DNA from 4 places in the Geobacillus thermopakistaniensis genome. Region 1 is predicted to be linked to each of the others. Evidence: predicted binding sites of a transcription regulator. Region 1 holds the regulator's gene; each other region holds the start of a gene.
What was found. Region 1 encodes Rex, which represses fermentation and respiration genes when NADH is low (regulators of the CRP and FNR family bind a similar motif). Its sites were predicted from a motif close to TTGTGAAATATTTCACAA; they were not measured.

Region 1 (3,606 bases):
CGATCATTAGTTTCCTGCTCGCTTTTGTCATTATCCTATGGCTGCTCCGCGGTGACCGCAACGAACGAATGATGCGGCGGCTGCCGCTTGCTTCCTCGTGGATGTGGGCGGTCTTGGGCGTCTTTTTGGCGCTCGCGGCCCAAAGCATCGCCGCCAACATCGAATGGCGGCTGCTCGGCATCAAACCAGGGTCGGAAAATACAAGGCAAATCATCGATATCATCCGCCTGACGCCGCTGTTGGTCGTCGTCACCTCCGTCATCGGCCCGATTTTGGAAGAGCTCATCTTCCGCAAAATCATTTTCGGCTCGCTTTATGAAAAATACAACTTTTGGCTTGCTGCGCTTGTCAGTTCGCTTTTGTTTGCCATTGTCCATATGGAGCCAGAACATTTGCTTCTGTACACATCCATGGGGATGGTATTCGCGTTTTTATACGCAAAAACCGGACGCATTTTCGTACCGATTTTCGCCCATGTCGCCATGAATACGTTCGTCGTCGTCATGCAGACGCTATTGGCCGACGAGATTGAGAAAATGATGCGCCAGTCCGAGCTGCCGCTCGCCGTTTGGAGGGTTTGGCTATGATGCGAAACCCTCGGCTGTTTTCGCTTCTGTATTTCGTCTTAGGCTCAATGTTTACGTATTTGGCCATCGAAAGTGCTCATGAAACGGTTTGGAACGTCTCCACCATCGCTTTAGCGGCGCTCGCTGCCTTTGATTTCGGCACCGCCCTTCGCCTTCTTTTCGCCTCAAAACGCTGACCCCCTTCCCGTGATTCGCGCGGGAAGGGACCAGAACATCAATCCCATGACGGCGATCATATCGTGAAAATGGAAACAAAAAAACAAGAGGCCGGCCTCAAAGCTCTGTTTTGCGGCTTTTGAGACAGCCCCTTCGTTTGGCCCGGCCTTGCTCGCTTTCCTCTCAATGTTTTTCGTCCCGCCTCACTCATTGCCTTCCTGCTCGACTGCTCGCTGCGCTTTCCGATAGCCGATGCGCGCCACCCAAATGCTTCCTTCATACAAAATGGTGAGTGGAATCATGACGATCACTTGCGACAACACATCCGGCGGCGTAATGACCGCCGCTAAAATAAGCAGCGCTAAATACGCATACTTGCGGATGCGAACAAGAAGCTGCGGCGTAATAAGCCCTAAGCGGGTGAAAAACAGCACAACAATCGGAAGCTGAAATACGATGCCAAACGGCAGCACGAGCTGAAGCAAAAACTGAAAATATTCATTAATGCCGATCATTTGTTGAACCCCTAGTTGGTCAGCCAGCTGGCTCATAAATCGAACGACAAACGGAAACAAGACGAAATAAGCGAAGCTGACGCCTGCTAAAAAAAGAACGATCGACGCCGGGATATAGCTTAACGTCACTTTCCGCTCTTTTTCATACAGACCGGGGCTTACAAACGCCCAAATTTGATACAACAGCACCGGAGCCGACAGCACAGCTGCGATGACAAAGGCAAACTGAAAATACACTTTAATCGGATCGGTGAGGCGGAAGGCGTTCATGGTCAAATGCTTCGCCTCGGCCGTTCGCTGCAAATACAAAATGACATCATCGACAAAAAAGAAACTAACGACAAGCGCCGCAGCAAAAAAGATGAGCACGATGATGAGCCGTTTTCGCAGTTCACCCAGATGCTCATACACCGACATTTCTTTGTCATTCATTGTTTCTCCATCCTGCCTTGTCATCGGTCGGTTTTCGTTTCTTCGTCATCAGCGAGCCCTTTTGTGGCGTCTTTAAACTCGCGAAGCGACTGGCCGAACGACCGCCCTAATTCTGGCAGCTTTTTCGTGCCAAACAGCAACAAAATCACAGCAACGAGCAACAAATATTTCATGTGTTGTTCTCTCCTTTTACGATGGCGATGGATAGTTTTTCAAAAAATAGACGAGCGACTGCAGCTCAATGGCTAAATCGATATGATGGACGCGAATATGGTTCGGCACGTTCAACCGCGCCGGAGTAAAGTTTAAAATGCCTTTAATTCCTTGGGCGACAAGGCGGTCGGTCAGCGCTTGAGCCGCGGCGGCCGGCACGGTTAAAATGGCGACCGGGATGTTTTCGTGAAGCCGCTCCTCCAACTCATCGAGATGATAGACCGGCACCCCGCCGACTGTCGTTCCTACTTTCCGCTCATCGACATCAAACGCCATCACGATTTTCGTATTGTTGTTTTTCGAAAAATTATAGTTTAAAAAGGCGGTGCCTAAATTGCCGACGCCAAACAAGGCGACTTCGGTCACCTCATCCTCTTCAAGCGTCCGGCGGAAAAACGACAACAAATAATTGACATTATACCCGTATCCCTTTTTACCAAGCGCGCCAAAATAGGAGAAATCGCGGCGGATCGTCGCCGGATCGACTTTCACCGCCTCGCTCAACTCGGCAGAGGAGACGCGTTGCTTGCCGGAAGCGTGCAAGTTTTTCAAAAACCGATAGTAAAGCGGCAGCCGTTTGGCGGTTGCCTGCGGAATTTTCGGTTGTTCGTTGCTCATGATCTCATCCCCTAGCTAATCGGTTTTCCGTCGGTAATGGCCAGACTTCCCGCCCGTTTTTTCGACCAAATACGTCGGACCGATGACCATTCCTTTATCAAGCGCCTTGCACATATCGTACACCGTCAACGCACAGACCGAAGCGGCCGTCAGCGCTTCCATTTCCACTCCTGTGCTCCCTTTCGTTTTCACCGTTGCCGTGATGACGAGCTTATGCGCTTCTCCATCGTTTTCCCAAGCAAAAGCAATGTCCACACCCTTTAACATAAGCGGGTGACACATTGGAATAAGGTCAGCTGTCTTCTTCGCCGCCATCACCCCCGCCACTTGAGCGACGGCGAGCACATCCCCTTTCTCGATCGCATTGCTCGTCATTTTTTCGTAAATTTCCCGGCTGACAGTCACGCTCGTTTGCGCCACAGCCACTCGCACAGTATCTTCTTTGTGCGTAATATCAACCATTTTCGCGCGCCCTTGTTCATTGAAATGAGTGAACGATGACAATACAATCTCCTCCATTTATACACTATACACGATTTTTCATCATTCGTCTTTGACCGTTTTCGCGACTTACGTTAAACTATTCGCGAGGTGAAATGACATGATCATTTTGCAAGTGCACGGGCTCACGAAATATTTCGGCGCTGACCTTATTTTATCGAATATAAAACTAGAAATACAGTCCCACGACCGAATTGCCCTTGTCGGCCGCAACGGAGCGGGAAAATCGACATTGTTGAAAATCATCGCCGGTGAACTCTCTTTCGACAGCGGCAAAATCATCAAACCAAACCATATCAAAATCGGCTATTTGGCGCAAAACAGCGGGCTCGACTCGCCGCGTTCCATTTGGGACGAAATGCTTGAGGTATTCACCCCGCTTCTAGGACTCGAAAAACAGCTCGCCGAACTCAGCATGCAACTCGGCGACCCAGACGTACTCGCCGATCCAGCTCGCTATGAAAAAACGCTGAAAACGTATGACGAGCTGCAAGAACAATACAAAGAACAAGGCGGCTACCAATACGAAGCCGATATCCGCTCCGTTTTGCACGGGCTGCAGTTTTCCTCATATGATTATAAAA
Region 2 (3,606 bases), on a different contig from region 1:
GTGCGGGAGCTTCCGGCCGCGGAGCTTGTCGAAGAGCTGAAGCGGGAGCTGGCGGAAGCTTGGCGGGAATGAGTGAAACGTCCGCGCTTGTCGGTTACGGCCGCGGACGTTTCGCTATTCCCCAACGCTGCAATTTTTTCACTAATGTCGAATGATCGATGCCGAGCTGTTCAGCCGCTTTGCGGAGCGATGGGGCAGCTTCGAGCGTTTCGAACACGAGCCGTTTTTCGTACTGTTCCACTTTTTCTTTCAGTGTCGATGCTGACGGTGACTCCGTTTGACGGCGGACGTGGGACGGCAAGTCATCGGGTTCGATGCATCGGGACGGAACGGAGACGACTAAATTTTCCATTAGGTTTTTCAATTCGCGGACATTGCCGGGCCAATGGTATCGCTCCAGTATCGCTTTGGCTGCTGGCGACAGCTTCTTTGGAATGCGGTATTGTTCGCAAAAAAAGCTGAAATAATGGTCAAGGAGCGGCTCGATGTCCTGCGGGCGCTCGGACAGTGGTGGAACATACAGTTCAACGACGTGAAGCCGGTAGTACAAGTCGGTGCGAAACAGGCCGGCTTCCATTTGCTTTTGAAGGTCTTGGTTGGTGGCGGCAATGACGCGGACATCGAGCGCTTTCGCTTTACGGCCGCCGATGCGCTGTATTCTTTTTTCCTGAAGAACGCGCAACAGCTTCACTTGCAAGGAAAGCGGCATTTCTCCAATTTCATCAAGCAAAATCGTGCCGCCATCGGCAAGTTCAAACAAGCCGATTTTGCCGCCGGCTTGGGCGCCGGTGAACGCCCCTTTTTCATAGCCGAACAACTCTGACTCAAGCAACGCTTCAGGAATTGCTGCGCAGTTGACTTTGATGAAGGGAGCGTCTTTGCGTGGGCTGAGATAATGGATCAAATTAGCGATCACTTCTTTGCCGACGCCGGATGGGCCGGTCAATAACACCGTTGTTGGGTAGGCTGCGATTTGCATTACTTTGTCGATGAGTGTTTTCATGGCCGGGCTGCGGCAAATCATGGCCTCTTCACGGTTGTCGACAGAGAACGTATAACGATGCTGGTTAAGCTGTGAAAAACTTTTGGCTTTTTCCAACTCAAGCTTTAGCTTGTTCAGTTCCGAGATGTCGCGGACGCTCGTGACCACCATCTCGATGTCTCCTTGTTCGTTGAATACTGGATTTCCAGTGACGATGACATCTTTTTTTCCGCCAACGGTCTGCAACATGGAAATACGTTGCTTTTGCTTTAAAACGAGCAAAGATACGGATTGATCGAAATAGCCTTCACGAACGAGTTCCTCCATATGCCGGCCAATCAGCTCCTCTCGCCGAAATCCAGTGATTTGTTCATAAGCGGAGTTGACCATAAGCGTTATGCCGTTGCCGTCAACGACATAGATGCCATCCGTTGAAAACTCAATGATTGTTTCCATTCGTTTGGACAGTTGACGGTAATGTTCGATTTCAGTGAAATCTTGCAAAATAGCAATTGCTCCGGCTAGTTCACCGTTTTCGTAAAATGGTGTGTGGTTGACAAGAAATGTTCGTCCATGGATGATCGCCTCGGCCCCAATCATCCGTTCACCTGTTTTTGCTACATGCGGGAGTTTTGTTTCGGGCAACAGAACGTGGATGTCTTTTCCTTTCCACTCTTCTCCTTCAATGCGAAGCAATTGTTTCGCTGCATCATTGAGAAGCACAATCCGGTTATGTGGGTCAATGACGATCAATCCGTTATGGAATGAGGAAAGGAGAGATTGCATCCATTCCTTATCAATCACAGTGCTCAATAAGACTCCCCCTTTCAATTGGTGAAAATAATCACCTGTTGGTGAAAACGGTAACAATTGTTTCTTTCGACATAGACAACACCTTTCCTCCTATCAATGGTGATTTTTTTCGCCCAAACGTGAATTTAGGATCATGAAGCATTCCATCCATCTATTTTGTCCATTCTCTTGGAAGATGGAAGAATGGCCGTCGCAGATTATTCGTGGTGTCAATACGGAGATTGGCATACTCCTTGCATAAACCAAAAAACAGGGGAAGATGTAACCCCCTGATGACAACTAATAAAATTTAAGGAGAGGAAAAGACTATGGTGAATATGGTTAAATCTCGCCCGAAGTTGTATGTCATGGATAACGGACGAATGAGGATGGATAAAAATTGGATGATTGCGATGCACAATCCGGCGACGATTCACAATCCGAATGCACAGACGGAATTTGTGGAGTTTCCAATTTACACGGTCCTTATTGATCATCCGGAAGGAAAAATTTTGTTTGATACAGCCTGCAATCCGAATTCCATGGGGCCTCAAGGAAGATGGGCGGAAGTTACTCAGCAAATGTTTCCCTGGAGCGCCAGTGAAGAATGTTATTTGCATAATCGGTTAGAACAGTTAAAGGTTCGTCCAGATGATATCCGTTATGTTGTTGCTTCCCATTTACATTTAGATCATGCCGGATGCTTGGAAATGTTTACAAATGCTACGATCATTGTCCATGAAGATGAGTTTAACGGTGCATTGCAATGTTATGCGAGAAACCAGAAAGAAGGGGCTTATATTTGGGCAGATATCGATGCCTGGATTAAAAATAACTTACAGTGGAGAACAGTGAAACGACACGAGGATAATATTTTGTTGGCGGAAGGAGTGAGAGTATTAAACTTCGGCAGCGGTCATGCTTGGGGCATGCTTGGCCTTCATGTTGAACTGCCGGAAACGGGAAAAATTATCCTTGCTTCTGATGCTATTTACACAGCAGAAAATTATGGTCCGCCCGTTAAACCGCCAGGAATTATTTATGATTCGCTCGGTTACGTGAATACCGTCGAACGAATTCGCCGCATTGCTCAAGAAACCAATTCTAAAATTTGGTTCGGTCATGATGCGGAACAATTCAAGCAATTTCGTAAATCAACAGAAGGGTATTATGAATAAGGAAGGGAGAGAAAAACAATGACCGCAGCTCGCATTGTTTTTCCGCCGCTCAGCTATGTCGGCTGGGGGGCGCTTACGCAGTTAGTTCCAGAAGTAAAAAGGCTTGGGGCAAAACACGTGTTGGTGATCACCGATCCAGCGCTTGAAAAACTCGGCCTCGTCGAGCAAGTGGCATCTCCGCTCCGGCAAGCAGGGTGCAGCGTGCATGTGTATACGGATGTTGTGCCGGAGCCGCCGCTTGAAACAGGGGAGAAGGCGGCGGCGTTTGTCCGCGACGGAGAGTTTGACCTTGTCATCGGCGTCGGCGGCGGCAGCGCGATGGATTTGGCGAAACTGGCCGCTGTTTTGGCCGTGCATGAAGGTTCGGTCGCCGATTATTTAAACTTAACTGGAACGAGAACACTTGAGAAAAAAGGATTGCCGAAAATATTGATTCCGACGACATCAGGCACCGGGTCGGAGGTGACGAACATCTCCGTGTTGTCCTTAGAAACGACGAAAGACGTCGTGACGCATGACTATTTGTTGGCGGATGTGGCGATCGTCGACCCGCAACTCACGGTTTCTGTTCCGCCGCGGGTGACGGCGGCGACGGGCATTGATGCGCTTACCCATGCGGTTGAAGCGTACGTGTCGGTCAACGCGAGTCCGACA
Region 3 (3,606 bases), on a different contig from region 1:
TTGACTCCTATAATAGGGAAAGGGGGGTGAAAATGAAATTTTTGGATAGAATTTTTACTTACATTCAAGACGGGATCATTGTAATGGATCATGAGCGAACAATTGTCGAAATGAATCCAGCTGCTAAGCGACTCACTGGGTGGCAACTTGGCGAAAAAGTACCATATTGCTCGTTTTGTCAAAAGCGTGATGTACGTCAAGGTGAAGAGCGATGTTATTTAATTTCCACTGAAGAAGTGCCGTATTTTTTATCTGAAATGCCAACTTATCATGGACACTTAATTGATGTGGAAATGAGCACAGCGCTTATCCTTGAACAAGACGGTGCAAAATATTATTTGCTTGTACTTCGTGACCAAACGGTGAAGAAAAAAGAAGAAGAAGTACTTCATTCCAAATGGATGGTGAAAAAACTAACAGAAGCAAAAGAGGAAGAACATAAACGTCTCGCACAAGAATTGCACGACGGTGTTGGTCAGTCACTCTACAGTATTTCTATTGCTTTAGATAATATCATACAACGTATACAGGATGAAAAGTTACACGCATATGTCAAAGAGGTACGCGAAGAACTTTGTCGTGTCATGGAGGATGTGAAGCTATATGCGCAACAACTTCGTCCGAAAAGTTTAGACGCACTTGGGCTCATTCCGACCATTCAATCGCTCATTCATTCATTTGAATCAAAAATGCCAAATATGTCGTTTTCACTTCAAACGAATGTATACACGCGCTTGTCGCCAACAGTGGAAATTAATCTTTACCGTGTCATTCAAGAAGCATTGCATAATGTCATGAAGCACGCAAAGGCAACAGATGTATGTATAACAATCGAACGAGTGGGGCAAGAATTACACGTATCTATTAAAGATAACGGAGTTGGTTTCGAGGTTGAAGAAAAACGCGAAGGACTTGGCTTAAAACATATTCAAGAGCGTATTTCCCATTTAGGTGGAGAAACAATAATTACGTCTGCACCAATGAAAGGAACAACGATTTTTGTATGTGTACCAATAGAAGGGGGTGAAGAAGATGAAAGTGTTAATCGTCGATGATCATGATTTAATTCGCAAAGGCATTCGTCTACTTCTCGAAGGGTTTCCAGATGTTGAAGTCGTTGGAGAAGCAAGCAACGGTTGTGATGCGATTACGCTTGCGTTGAAGCATCATCCTGATGTTGTTTTGCTAGACCTTTCTATGCCGACAGGGCTTGATGGATTTACAACCGCAAAGACAATCATGGATGAACTGGATACCAAAATCGTTGTTTTAACCATGCACGATGAAGAAATATATGTGCAAAAAGCCCTTCAACATAACATTCATGGCTACTTGTTAAAAAATAGTCAAACGAACGATTTGTACAAAGCATTGAAAGCGGTATGTCGAGGAGAACGGTTTTACCGTACACATATCCCACAAGAGAAACTAGAAAAAATAATCATGGAAAAAGAACTGAGATCTCCTCTTACAAATCGTGAGCGGGAAATTGTTCGGTTGACATTTTTAGGATATACCAATAATCAAATTGCGAACAAATTAAAAATCAGTCCTAAAACAGTTGAAAGCCATAAAGCGAACATTATGCAGAAGCTTGGTATTAAGGAAAAACATGAGCTCATTCAATACGCTTTAAAAAATCAGATTGCAGATTTAGTATAATTTATAAATTTTAGTGATCATTCTATGCATGTGATTTGAGATAAGGGGTCCCGATTCTTTGCTTTTCACAATAAATATGTGAAAAATGTCACAAATTATTCGCATTTGTAAGGGATAAGACGAGGATGTTTTGTGGGATAATAAAAATGACTAGTTTGTGATATTTATCATAAAATTTGTTGTGCATGAATGTCGATGGGAGAGGATGATCGTGGGGAAACGGCAAGAAATATGGCTTGTATGGATTAGTTTTTTGGCGGCGGCAGCCGTGTTTGTTTCGTTGATCAGCCGACTATTTTCTTAGGGGGGATGAACCGTGCGCGAATACGATCCGGTGTGGTTCAGCCGCGTATTGACCGAGTTAACATTAACGTTCCATATTATTTATGCCACGATCGGCGTCGGGATTCCGCTTATGATCGCCATCGCCCAGTGGGTCGGGATCCGCAAAAACGATATGCATTATGTTTTGCTCGCCCGCCGTTGGACGCGCGGCTTTGTCATTACAGTGGCGGTCGGCGTTGTGACCGGGACGGCGATCGGCTTGCAGCTGTCGCTTTTATGGCCGCATTTTATGCAGCTGGCTGGCCAGGTGATTAGTCTGCCGCTGTTTATGGAGACGTTCGCGTTCTTTTTTGAGGCAATTTTTCTCGGTATTTATTTGTACACATGGGATCGATTCGAAAACCAGAAAAAACATTTACTTTTGCTTATTCCGGTGGCGGTCGGTTCTTCGGCGTCCGCGATGTTTATTACGATGGTGAACGCGTTTATGAACACACCGCAAGGGTTTGCGCTGAAAAACGGTGAGATTGTCAACATCGACCCGATCGCGGCGATGTTCAACCCAGCGATGCCGACGAAAGTCGCCCATGTGCTGGCGACGGCGTATATGACATCGGCGTTTGTTCTTGCTTCGATTGCTGCTTGGCGTTTGCTCAAAGGCAACAGGCACATTTATCATCGCAAGGCGCTTCATTTAACGATGAAAGCGGCGTTGATTTTTTCGATAGCGAGCGCCCTTGTTGGCGATTTGTCAGGAAAATTTTTGGCTGTCTATCAGCCGGAGAAGCTCGCGGCCGCTGAATGGCATTTCGAAACGAGTTCCCATGCGCCGCTTGTGTTTTTTGGTATGCTTGAAGAAGACGGTGAAGTGAAATACGCGCTGAAAATTCCATACGCCCTTAGCGTCCTAGCCCATAACCATCCCGGCGCCATTGTGACCGGACTGAATGACATTCCAAAAGATGAGCGGCCGCCGCTGTACATTCATTATTTATTCGATATGATGGTGGCAATTGGCGTATTTTTAATGTTGGTCGCAACGGCGTATTGGCTCGGGTCGGTTTTTCGGTGGAAATGGACGACGAAAAAATGGTTTTTTGGCCTGTTAGCGGCGGGAGGGCCGCTGTCAATGATCGCGATTGAGGCCGGATGGTACTTGGCGGAAGTCGGACGGCAGCCGTGGATTTTGCGCGGCTATATGAAAACAGCCGAGGCCGCGACATCATCTACCCATGTCGATATGATGCTTGTCTTGTTTTGCCTGCTATACCTCGTGTTAGGAATCGCAAGCGTAATAGTCCTTGTTCGTTTGTTCCGCCGCAACCCGGTTGAGCGGGAATTGGCGGAGGGCAATGGCAACGGGGAGGTGGCACTATGACGCTTGAAGTTATTGGCATTTCGGTGTTATGGCTGTTTCTGTTTGGTTATATTATTATCGCTTCGATCGACTTCGGGGCTGGTTTTTTCAGTGCCTACAGCCATTGGGCGAACAAACAGCATATTTTGCATCGCATCATTCAGCGCTACCTTTCGCCGGTGTGGGAAGTGACGAACGTTTTTCTCGTCTTTTTCTTTGTCGGCATCGTCGGCTTTTTCCCGAAGACAGCTTATTATTACGGATCGATTTTGCTCGTTCCGGCCAGCCTTTCGATTATTTTG
Region 4 (3,606 bases), on a different contig from region 1:
CAAAGAACAAGGCATTCCGCTCCGCTTGATTGAATTTATGGATGTCGGCACCACGAACGGCTGGGATTACTCCCATGTCGTGACGAAAAAAGAGATGTATGAACAAATCAACGCCATGCACCCTCTTGAACCGGTTGAAAAAGCGTACTTCGGCGAAGTGGCGAGCCGCTACCGGTACGCGGGCACGAACGTAGAAGTCGGCTTTATCGCCTCGGTGACGGAAACGTTTTGCCGGAGCTGCACGAGGGCGCGCATTTCCGCCGATGGCAAGCTGTACACGTGTTTGTTTGCTTCTGAGGGCGTGTCGTTGAAAGACAAACTGCGCGCCGGCGCGGGGAAAGAAGAGCTGAAGGCGCTGATCGCCGCCATCTGGAGCGAGCGGACAGACCGCTATTCAGAAGAACGGACGGCAGAGACAGCGAAACAGCGCCCGAAAATTGAAATGTCGTATATTGGGGGATGAAGAAAAACGGGAGCGCTCTTTTCATAAAAGAAGCGATCCCGTTTTTGGTTTATGTTTTCGGAAGTGCGAATCGGCGTCTTTCTTCCTTTAAACCTTCACCGCCGCCAACACGCGCGGGAAGAGGATGTTGTTTTCCAAATGGATGTGGGTAAACAAATCGTCTTCAAGCGCGGCCAGCCGGTTGTAGACGAGGCGATACGTGCCGCACGCGTCTTCTGGCGGGGTGAAGTCGTTTGTGATTTCACGAATTTCTTTCATCAAATCACCGGCGACATCATGCTCATTGACCAGTTCGCGAACGGCCCGCTCGACCGCCTCCCGGTTCTCCGGCGATGGGTTGTCGGCAAATTGCAAAATGAGCGGGAACGCTCCCGTTTCCTCTTTAATGAGATGCTGCTCGAGTTCTGTTTTTAACTCATGAAACAGTTTATGCACGCGGGAAAGATGCGGATGGTGCATGCCGTGTACGCGCAATACTTTCGTGACATACGGGCTGAGCTGCGGCAGTTCCTCGTTCAAATAGCGGTGGTGCGTGTTGATGATATGATCGACCAAGTCGGCTAGCGGCGCTTCGCCCCAGTTTCCGGCCGGTTTGTTTTGCGCTTCCGCGTAAAGGGTGTTCAGCTCGCGAAGAAGCGCTTCGCCATCAAGTCCGAGCTCTTCGATCGCTTCTTTTAACGGACGCTGTCCGCCGCAGCAAAAATCGATGCGCCGCGCTTTAAACAAATCAGCTGCTTTCGGAAATTGAGTAACAATATCGCCAATCAATGATTGTTCAGTAAACCGCTGTTCCATTCATCATCCCTCCATTGATCCAATCGTTACAGCTTCAGCATACCGTGTTTTCCGCGAAGGTGTTGTGACGGATCTCACATGCGTAAAAAAAGTGGACATCGATCCATGTGATAAACGTCACAACAGCACGTTTCTTCTTTATCGTACAATGAAAAAAAGCAGACTTTTGCTGATCCTTTTCGGAGGCGGTGTCTGCTTTCGTGGATGAGAACGGACATGTTCAGCAGATAACATACAGCGTGTTGACAACAGAAGCCAATCAAGAGAAGGAAAAGGGGAGACGGATATGTGGGCGTTGGTGAAGGGAAGGCAGTGGGAGGAGGAAAAAACAGAACTGGAGCGGCAACTCGCTGAGATGAAAGACGAGCTCACGAGACAAAAGGAAGCCATTCATGAGACGGTGGCAGGATTGCTCGGGGAGTTGCAGGAAATCGTTCACCAGCATGAGGTGGTCAACGGGCAACACCATGTATTAGGCCAGCTGGTTGACCGAACGAAAGAAAAGGTTGATAATGTCAGTACGCTCAGCAAGTCATCATATGCGATTTCCGATCGTTTATGCGAACAAGGGAACGCGTTGGTGGAGACGGCGGGTCAGATGGTCGCAGCCGCAAAAGAAGGTATCCGCATGTCGGAAGAAATGGAGCAGGCGATGGGGCGGCTCGGCAGTGAGATGGAAACGACATCGGCCGCGATGCATCGGTTGCGCGGCCGCTCGCAAGAAATTGAACAAATTGTGAAAGTGATCAAAGAAATCGCTGGCCAGACGAATTTGATCGCGTTAAACGCCTCGATCGAAGCCGCTCGCGCCGGGGAGCATGGCAAAGGGTTTTCCGTCGTCGCCGCTGAAGTGAGGAAATTGGCTGAGCATACGGCGGACAGCACGGAAACGATTCACCAGCTAACCGATGCCGTGCAGCAGGAAATCGAGCGGTCGCTAGAGCAAACGGAAGCCATTTCATCTTTGATCGAAACGGTTGTCCAAATGAGCATCCATACAGCTCGCAAATGGTCGGCGATGATGGAGCTGATCGATCAAGTCGAAAATCGAGCCCAAGACGTGCTAAACTATATTCAGGAACAATACCGCTATGCGGATAAAGTGAGGAAAGAGCTCGAACAGTCCGCCGCTTTGTTTGGCGAAACGCGGGAGATGATTTTGCGGCATATTGCCGATGCGAGCGTCGTTGATGAAAAGTTGGCAGAAGGCATAAAACAGCTGCAACAATGGCAACAACGTTGAAAGAACGATATGGTTGCCGCCAGCCGTATGATCGAAAGGAGAGAGAGAGATGGTCGAAAGACGAACCCCGATTCCTGTATCGGAAGCGATCGATCGGGTGATGCGTTATGCCGGAGTGGGAGAAGAGGAAACAGTGCCGCTTCGCCAGTCGTATGGCCGCTATTTGGCCGAAGATTTGCGTGCTGACCATGACGTGCCGCCGTTTGACCGCTCGCCGTATGACGGATTTGCCATTCGCGCCGCCGACTCGGAAGGAGCGGGACTTGACCATCCGGTCGAGTTTGAAGTCATTGAAACGATCGGCGCCGGGCAAGTGGCGAAGCAGCCCGTCGGCCCGTTTCAAGCGGTGCGCTTGATGACCGGGGCGCAAATTCCCCAAGGATGCGATGCGGTCGTCATGTTGGAGCTCGCCAAACAGTACGAGCGGGATGGAAAAACGTATATGGCCATTAAACGCCCGTTCCGCCCTGGCGACAACATTTCGTTTCAAGGGGAAGATGCGAAAAAAGGGCAGCCGCTTGTCGAAAAAGGAACGCGCATCAATCCCGGGGTGGCGGCGCTCTTGGCGACGTTCGGCTACGCCGAAGTGAAGGTGGCGAAAAAGCCGCGGATTGGCATTTTTGCGACTGGAAGCGAACTGCTCGACGTCTCTGAACCGCTTGTGCCGGGAAAAATCCGCAACAGCAACGCCTACATGATCGAGGCGCAGGTGTTCAAAAGCGGCGCCGAGCCGATTTATTTGGGCCAGCTCGCCGACGACCTCGATGCGTGTTTTCACGCTGTGCGCCAGGCGCTCGATCAAGTGGACATGCTCATTACGACCGGCGGCGTCTCGGTCGGGGATTTCGATTATTTGCCCGCCATTTACAAGCGGCTCGGAGCGAACGTGTTGTTTAACAAAATCGCCATGCGCCCGGGGAGCGTGACGACCGTCGCCGAGATTGATGGCAAGCTGCTGTTCGGTCTATCCGGAAACCCGTCGGCGTGCTACGTCGGGTATGAGCTGTTCGTCCGCCCGGTCGTGCGCACGCGGCTGTTTTCGGCCAAGCCGTATTTGAAAAAAGCGAAAGCCACCCTTGGCGCCGATTTTCCGAAGCCGAACCCG

Region 2: a site for Rex is predicted at 1,815-1,832, ahead of ahlS (AhlS family quorum-quenching N-acyl homoserine lactonase). Genes of this name have one in related genera too.
Region 3: a site for Rex is predicted at 1,739-1,756, ahead of T260_RS135130 (cytochrome ubiquinol oxidase subunit I). Genes of this name have one in related genera too.
Region 4: a site for Rex is predicted at 1,364-1,381, ahead of ric (iron-sulfur cluster repair di-iron protein). Genes of this name have one in related genera too.

Annotation. Positions count from the first base shown of each region.
Region 1 is NZ_AYSF01000051.1:4,702-8,307, reverse strand. Features, by position in the region: gene T260_RS128890 (CPBP family intramembrane glutamic endopeptidase) at 1-587, shown strand, start outside; gene T260_RS128895 (YdiK family protein) at 584-763, shown strand; gene tatC (twin-arginine translocase subunit TatC) at 947-1,690, opposite strand; gene tatA (twin-arginine translocase TatA/TatE family subunit) at 1,711-1,863, opposite strand; gene T260_RS128910 (redox-sensing transcriptional repressor Rex) at 1,880-2,521, opposite strand; gene moaC (cyclic pyranopterin monophosphate synthase MoaC) at 2,537-3,025, opposite strand; gene T260_RS128920 (ABC-F family ATP-binding cassette domain-containing protein) at 3,123-3,606, shown strand, end outside.
Region 2 is NZ_AYSF01000059.1:2,826-6,431, reverse strand. Features, by position in the region: gene T260_RS126920 (NAD(P)H-dependent flavin oxidoreductase) at 1-72, shown strand, start outside; gene T260_RS126925 (sigma-54 interaction domain-containing protein) at 95-1,768, opposite strand; gene ahlS (AhlS family quorum-quenching N-acyl homoserine lactonase) at 2,104-2,952, shown strand; partial or broken gene T260_RS0120540 (iron-containing alcohol dehydrogenase) at 2,971-3,606, shown strand, end outside.
Region 3 is NZ_AYSF01000029.1:41,297-44,902, forward strand. Features, by position in the region: gene T260_RS135140 (PAS domain-containing sensor histidine kinase) at 33-1,055, shown strand; gene T260_RS135135 (response regulator) at 1,033-1,662, shown strand; gene T260_RS135130 (cytochrome ubiquinol oxidase subunit I) at 1,979-3,325, shown strand; gene T260_RS135125 (cytochrome d ubiquinol oxidase subunit II) at 3,322-3,606, shown strand, end outside.
Region 4 is NZ_AYSF01000039.1:21,531-25,136, forward strand. Features, by position in the region: gene moaA (GTP 3',8-cyclase MoaA) at 1-463, shown strand, start outside; gene ric (iron-sulfur cluster repair di-iron protein) at 551-1,258, opposite strand; gene T260_RS131495 (methyl-accepting chemotaxis protein) at 1,545-2,501, shown strand; gene T260_RS131490 (molybdopterin molybdotransferase MoeA) at 2,551-3,606, shown strand, end outside.